DNA from 2 places in the Spirillospora sp. NPDC048824 genome. Region 1 is predicted to be linked to the other one. Evidence: riboswitches for the same ligand, from Rfam matches in the RefSeq annotation. Region 1 holds a riboswitch; the other holds the start of a gene.

Region 1 (3,279 bases):
CGACCATGCTCGACTCCACGTCCCACCTGATGACCCTGGACGCGTTCGTCGCGCACCTGCGCTGCGTCGCCGCGCACCTGTCCCCCGGCGGCCTGTACATCGTGGAGATGTCACATCCCCGGGACCGGCTGGGCGACGAACCGACCGTCAGCACCGGCTGGACGGTCGAACGCGGCGGCGTCCACGCCAGCGTGCGCTGGGGCGAGCCGGGCGACCGGCTCGACCCGGTGACGCAGATCGCCGACGACCACGTCACGATGACGATCACCGGCGACGACGAAGCAATCGCGGACGGACGCCCCCGATCCCCCGGCAACGGCGGCGTCACTGCGGGGGGTGTGCGCGTCCTGCGCGACGTCGTCCCCTACCGCTTCTGGACCGCCACCGAACTCGACGCCGCGATCCGCCTGGCCGGCGGCCTGGAGGTGGTGGCGCAGTACGGCGACTTCGGGACCGGAGCGGACACCGTGGCCCTCACCGGCCCCGAAGCCTGGCGCATGATCACGATCCTGCGCGGCGCCTAGGGCGCGGACGTCCAGCCGGGCATCGGGTAGGACGCGAGAAGCTCGCGGACCTGGCCGGCGACCCGCAGGGCGACCGTCTCGTCGTCCTTGGCGGCGGCCTGCACGACCTCGTCGATCCAGGCCGCGACCTGCGGCATCTGCGCCTCCCGCAGCCCGCGGGTGGTGATCGCGGCGGTGCCGATCCGCAGCCCGGACGGGTCGAACGGCTTGCGCGGGTCGAACGGGACCGCGTTGTAGTTCAGCTCGATCCCGGCGCGGTCGAGGGCCTGCGCGGCGGGCTTGCCCGCGACGCCCTTGCTCGTCAGGTCGATCAGGATCAGGTGGTTGTCGGTGCCGCCGGAGATCAGGTCGTAGCCGCGTTCCAGCAGCGCCGCGGCGAGGGCCTTGGCGTTCGCGACGATCTGCCGCGCGTAGCCGGGGAAGTCCCGCTGCGCGGCCTCCCGCAGCGCGACGGCGATCGCGGCGGTGGTGTGGTTGTGCGGGCCGCCCTGCAGGCCGGGGAACACGGCCTTGTCGATCGCCTTCGCGTGCTCGGCCGTCGACATGATCATCGCGCCGCGCGGCCCGCGCAGCGTCTTGTGCGTGGTCGTGGTGATCACGTCGGCGTGGCCGACCGGGGACGGGTGCGCGCCGCCGGCGATCAGGCCCGCGATGTGCGCGATGTCGGCGGCCAGCACCGCGCCGGCCTCACGGGCGATCTCGGCGAACGCCGGGAAGTCGATCGTCCGCGGGATCGCGGTGCCGCCGCACCAGATGAGCTTCGGCCGCTCCTTGAGCGCCAGGTCGCGGACCTGGTCCATGTCGACGCGCCCGGTGTCGGCGCGCACGTCGTACCGGACCGGGGCGAACCATTTGCCGGTGGCCGATACCGACCAGCCGTGCGTGAGGTGGCCGCCCATCGGCAGCGACAGGCCCATCACGGGGTCGCCGGGCTCCAGGAACGCCATGTAGACGGCGAGGTTCGCGGGCGACCCCGAGTACGGCTGGACGTTGGCGTGCTCGACGCCGAACAGCTCCTTCGCCCGGCCGATGGCCAGCAGCTCGATCGGGTCGACGTTCTGCTGCCCCTCGTAGTACCGCTTGCCCGCGTAGCCCTCGGAGTACTTGTTGGTCAGGACGCTGCCGGTGGCCTCCAGGACGGCCGGCGACACGTAGTTCTCCGAGGCGATCAGCCGGATCTTCTCGTACTGGCGGCGGGCCTCGGCCTCCACCAGCCCGGCGATCTCGGGGTCCTGGGCCTGCAGACGGGTTACGGCCGGTTCGTGCATCGTGAGCCTCCGCGCTGTTCGCGCCGGGACTTCGGGCGCCCCGGCGAAGGGGACCCGTACACCCAGGCGCGCGGTGTGCGGACTACTTTCGCTCCCCGGTGGTCGTCTCCACCTTGACTGCGCCAGTCGCGTGGGCGCCATCATACCGAGCGGCGGCCCGCCCGCGCGGTGGCCGCGCCGGAACGAGACGACGAACAACCCGCCCAGCAGGAGCAGCGACCCGGCCGCGACCGGCGCCGACATCCGCTCTCCGAGGACGACGATGGCCAGGCCCGTCGACACGGGCGCCAGCCCGACCACTGCAACGAACACCACCGTGCCAGCGGCACCAGCCACTACCTCAACCCGCAACGACCCAGACCATCGCGATCGTGTCCGAAGGCAGGTTTCGAGCGTGCGAGAAACCTGATCGCGCAGCGAGCCGCAAGGCGAGCCGAAGCGATGCAGCGATCGCACCGCAGTTCCCGCCGAAGGGAGGGCCCCCAGGGCCCGACCGCCAAGGGAAATGCAAAACAAGCAGGCGATTTCGCCGATGCGGTCGGGGCCGGGATGCCCCGACAATTGGCGGCTCACAGTTTCTGGCGCGGGTGTCCGCCGGGCGGGGAGTCGAGGTCGACCTTGAGTGGATCACATAGCGGGAAGGGTCCGCGCACGCGGGGGCGGGCGAGGCGGGTCGCCGCGGTCACGGGGGTGGCGCTGGCGGCGGTGCTCGGCAGTTCGGTGTACGCGTTGTCGGAGGTCCGGGGGTGTTCCGGCCCCGTGCTCAGGCTGGACGTCGCGGTCGCACCGGAGATCGCCGGTGCGGTGTCGGCGGTGGGCGCGGACTTCAACCGGCGGGAGCACAGCGCCGGTGGGAAGTGCGTGCGGGTCGCCGTGCGGGCCTCGGGACCTGCCGGGGTGCAGGCGCTGCTGGCGGGGCGGATTCCGCGTGACGCGGGCGTCCGGCTGCCGGACGTGTGGGTCCCGGACTCGTCGCTCTGGCTGCGGATGCTCGAGCGGCCGCCCGTCGTCGTGGGCGGCGCTCTCGCGCGTTCGCCGCTGGTGGCGGCGCTCCCCCGGAAGGAGGCGGGCCGGGTGAACGGGTCGTGGGGGGATCTGCTGAGCGCGTCGGTGCCGGGGTCGGAGGGCTCCCGGTCCTTCCGGCTGACGCCGGCGGACCCGGCCCGCACGGGTGCGGGGATGATGTCGCTGCTGATCGTCCACGATCTTTACCGGAAGTCGGAGGGGTCCTTCGCGGCGTTCGCGCGTTCGGTGCGGGAGAGCACCGCGCCGGATGTGCGGGGGCAGTTCGCCGCGTTCGAGAGAGGCGGTGACGGGCGGGTCCCGATTCTGCTGACGCCCGAGCAGGCGGTGTGGGCTCACAATCACGGTGCGCCGCCGGTCCCGGCGGAGGCCGTCTATCCCCGTGACGGCACCCTGTCCCTGGACTTCCCGCTCGCCTTGGTCGACGACGGGCCGGCGGTTCGGCTGTTCGCGCGGGCGCTGCG
Region 2 (3,279 bases), on a different contig from region 1:
CCGTCCGCTCGGTGAAGTCCAACGCGATCCTGCTGGCCGCGGACGGCGCCACCGTCGGCGTCGGCATGGGCCAGGTCAACCGCGTCGACTCCGCCAAACTCGCGGTCGCGCGGGCCGGGGAGGAGCGGGCCGCGTCCGCCGTGGGCGCGTCCGACGCGTTCTTCCCCTTCCCGGACGGCCTTGAGGTGCTCGCCGAGGCGGGTGTGCGGGCGATCGTGGAACCCGGCGGGTCCGTCAACGACGACAAGGTGATCGCCGCCGCGGAGAAGGCCGGAATCAGCCTCTACTTCACCGGCGTGCGCCACTTCTTCCACTGAGCAGCCCCGCTGGTCGGGCGCTGATCGGGCGCTGATCGGGCGCGGACCCGGTGTGGCGGAGAACACCGCCGCATCGGGTTTGAGTCGTCGCCTTCCCGGTTCGGTGCGGGTAGCCTCGGCTGGGCCGCGCCTCATGACCGCTTCTTGACTCCGGCGCGACCGTTCCATTGTTGAAGGGCTGGCGCCATGGACGTGCTGTTGTCGCTCATGCTGGGCGTGGTCTACCGGGCGGACACGCTGCTGATGGAGTCTCGGCAGATGATCGGCCTGCTCGCCGCCTTCCTCGCGGCGGTCCTCGCCGCCCAGCTCGGCTGGCACGGCACCGACCGCCTGATCGCCTGGCGGCAGGGCTCCTCCGAGGACTGACCGACCCCGAAGACCCGGCGGCCCCGGACGGATGGCGGGTGTTTCAGCGGAGCCGCGCCCGCAGCGCCTCGGCCGCGGCGGGCCAGTCGTCGTCCGTCATCCCGTAGGCGGCGGTGTCGCGGATCGACCCGTCCTCCCGGATCCGGTGCTTGCGGTGGATCCCCTCGAACGTCGCCCCGAGACGCTCGATCGCCGCACGTGACCGCCCGTTGCCCGCGTGGGTGTGCCAGCCGACCCGGATCGCGCCCAGCTCGTCGAACGCGCGTCCCATCAGCAGCAGCTTCGCCTCGGTGTTGACACCGGACCGGTGCCACCGCGCGCCGAGCCAGGTGTGCCCGATGCACAGTGCCCGATGGGACGGCGTGACCTCGTAGTACGACGTCATCCCGGCGACCTCCCCGGTCTGCGCGTCGATCTGCGCCCACGGAAGCTGGAAGCGCTTCTCGTGGCGCGCGAGGGCCTTGCCGACCAGTGCGCACATGTCGTCCGCGGTCGCGGGCTGCCGCTCGCTCAGCCACGTCCAGACGGCGGGGTCCTTGGACGCCTCGAACAGCCCCTCGGCGTGCCTGGGGGACAGCGGCTCCAGCCGGACGTACCGCCCGCTCAGGACGGGGCGCTCGAACCATTCGTGACGCGTGCCATGACTCATGCGGATCACGCTAAAAGCACGGGGGCCGTACCCGGCAGAGCCACCTGACGCTGATTTCCGCGTGCCACTCGGCCGCGGGTGGGCCGGATACCATGGATTCTTCACGCGACTGGCGCGGTCAAGGTGGATCACCACCGGGGAGCGAACGACAGTCCGGACACCGCGCGCCTGGGTGGACGGGACCCCATGGCGGCCGGGCTCCAAGCCGGGCCCGGGCCCTGGTGAGACCCCACGCGGAGGAACGCATGACGGCACAGATTCTGGACGGCAAGGCCACGGCCGCCGAGATCCGCTCGAACCTCAAGGTACGCGTCGAGGCGCTCCGCGACCGCGGCGTGACCGTCGGCCTCGGCACGGTCCTCGTCGGCGACGACCCCGGCAGCCACTCCTACGTCGGCATGAAGCACCGCGACTGCGCCGAGGTCGGCATCGAGAGCATCCGCCGCGACCTGCCCGCCACCGCCGCGCAGGACGACGTCGAACGCGCCGTCGCCGAACTGAACGCCGACCCGGCCTGCACCGGCTACATCGTCCAGCTTCCGCTGCCGAAGGGCCTGGACGAGCAGCGCGTCCTGGAGCGGATCGACCCGTCCAAGGACGCCGACGGCCTGCACCCGACGAACCTCGGGCGGCTCGTCCTCATGCAGCCCGGCCCGCTGCCGTGCACGCCGAAGGGCATCATCGAGCTGCTGCGCCGCTTCGACGTCCCGATCAAGGGCGCCGAGGTCACCGTCGTCGGCCGCGGCATCACCGTCGGACGTTCGCTCGGCCTCCTGCTGACCCGCCGCACCGAGAACGCGACCGTCACCCTCTGCCACACCGCCACCCGCGACCTGGCCGAGCACACCCGCAAGGCCGACATCGTCGTCGCCGCCGCCGGTGTCCCCGGCCTCATCACCGGCGACATGGTCAAGCCGGGCGCCGCCGTCCTGGACGTCGGCGTGTCCCGTGTGGACGGCAAGCTCGCCGGGGACGTCGCCGCCGACGTCCGCGACGTCGCCGGCTGGGTCGCGCCGAACCCGGGCGGCGTCGGCCCGATGACCCGCGCGATGCTGCTCGCGAACGTCGTGGAGGCCGCCGAGCGGCGGCCCGCCTGACACGCGGCGCGACGCACGTCCCGTGCCCGGCAAGCGGAGGCCGCCACCAGCACCCCGGTGGCGGCCTCCGCCGATACTGCGCCGGACGGAGCCGCGCCGTCACATGCGCGGCCCCGTACGGGCCGGTTCAGCGATCGCCCTCGTGTCGCGCTGCCGGAGAGGGCGACCGCAGGTTCATCTCAGCTCGCCCTCCGTCCCGCCGCGCTCGGCGCCGCACGATTCGGGGCGGTGGCATGGCCGTGTCCCGTGCCCGTCCTGCGGGTCTCGGCCGTGCCGCGGACCCCCGGGACCCGCCCGTCCATCGGCGGGCGGCCCTGCGGGACGTGCACCGGCGGCAGCGGCCGGACGAGGCCCATGGCGATGACCTCGTTGGCGAGCCGCGTGCGCCGGTTGGCGCCCTCGGGGATCCGGAACTTCTGGTAGAGGCGCAGCAGATGCTGCTTGACGGCCGCCTCCGTCACCACGAGCTCGCCGGCGATGTCGCGTGCCGTGGCGGGGGCCACGAACGCCTCGTCGGAGAGTGCGGGACGGCAGAGCGAGGTCAGCACGTCGACCTCGCGGCGGGTGAGCTCGGGTGCGACGGCACGCCTCAGTTCGACGTCCGGGTCGACCTCCTCACGGGGGATGCCCCCCATCCGGCAGCGCGCCGTGCCGAAGCTGACGACGTCACCGTCCTCCAGGACACGGCGGGCGATCGGCCTGCCGTTAACTCGGGTCCCGTTACGGGACAGGCCCATGTCCACCACGTAGATGTACGGACCACGTCGGACGATCTCTGCGTGCAATTGGGACACACTCGGGTCGTCGAGGCGTACGTCGACTCCTCTCCCTCTCCCGACCGTCGTCACGT

Evidence for each region. A riboswitch is a leader RNA that binds a small molecule or an ion and turns the genes downstream of it on or off. The one in region 1 is predicted to bind ZMP and ZTP.
Region 2: linked by a shared signal. The riboswitch ahead of ACGFIS_RS15290 (bifunctional methylenetetrahydrofolate dehydrogenase/methenyltetrahydrofolate cyclohydrolase) and the one ahead of glyA (serine hydroxymethyltransferase) in region 1 are both predicted to bind ZMP and ZTP.

What each region holds. Positions count from the first base shown of each region.
Region 1 covers NZ_JBICUS010000015.1:58,439-61,717, reverse strand. Annotated here, with positions in the region: gene ACGFIS_RS27100 (class I SAM-dependent methyltransferase) at 1-524, shown strand, start outside; gene glyA (serine hydroxymethyltransferase) at 521-1,792, opposite strand; ZMP/ZTP riboswitch at 1,846-1,932, opposite strand; gene ACGFIS_RS27090 (substrate-binding and VWA domain-containing protein) at 2,483-3,279, shown strand, end outside.
Region 2 covers NZ_JBICUS010000007.1:6,704-9,982, reverse strand. Annotated here, with positions in the region: gene purH (bifunctional phosphoribosylaminoimidazolecarboxamide formyltransferase/IMP cyclohydrolase) at 1-317, shown strand, start outside; gene ACGFIS_RS15300 (hypothetical protein) at 504-683, shown strand; gene ACGFIS_RS15295 (GNAT family N-acetyltransferase) at 727-1,332, opposite strand; ZMP/ZTP riboswitch at 1,428-1,513, shown strand; gene ACGFIS_RS15290 (bifunctional methylenetetrahydrofolate dehydrogenase/methenyltetrahydrofolate cyclohydrolase) at 1,578-2,429, shown strand; gene ACGFIS_RS15285 (FHA domain-containing protein) at 2,609-3,279, opposite strand, start outside.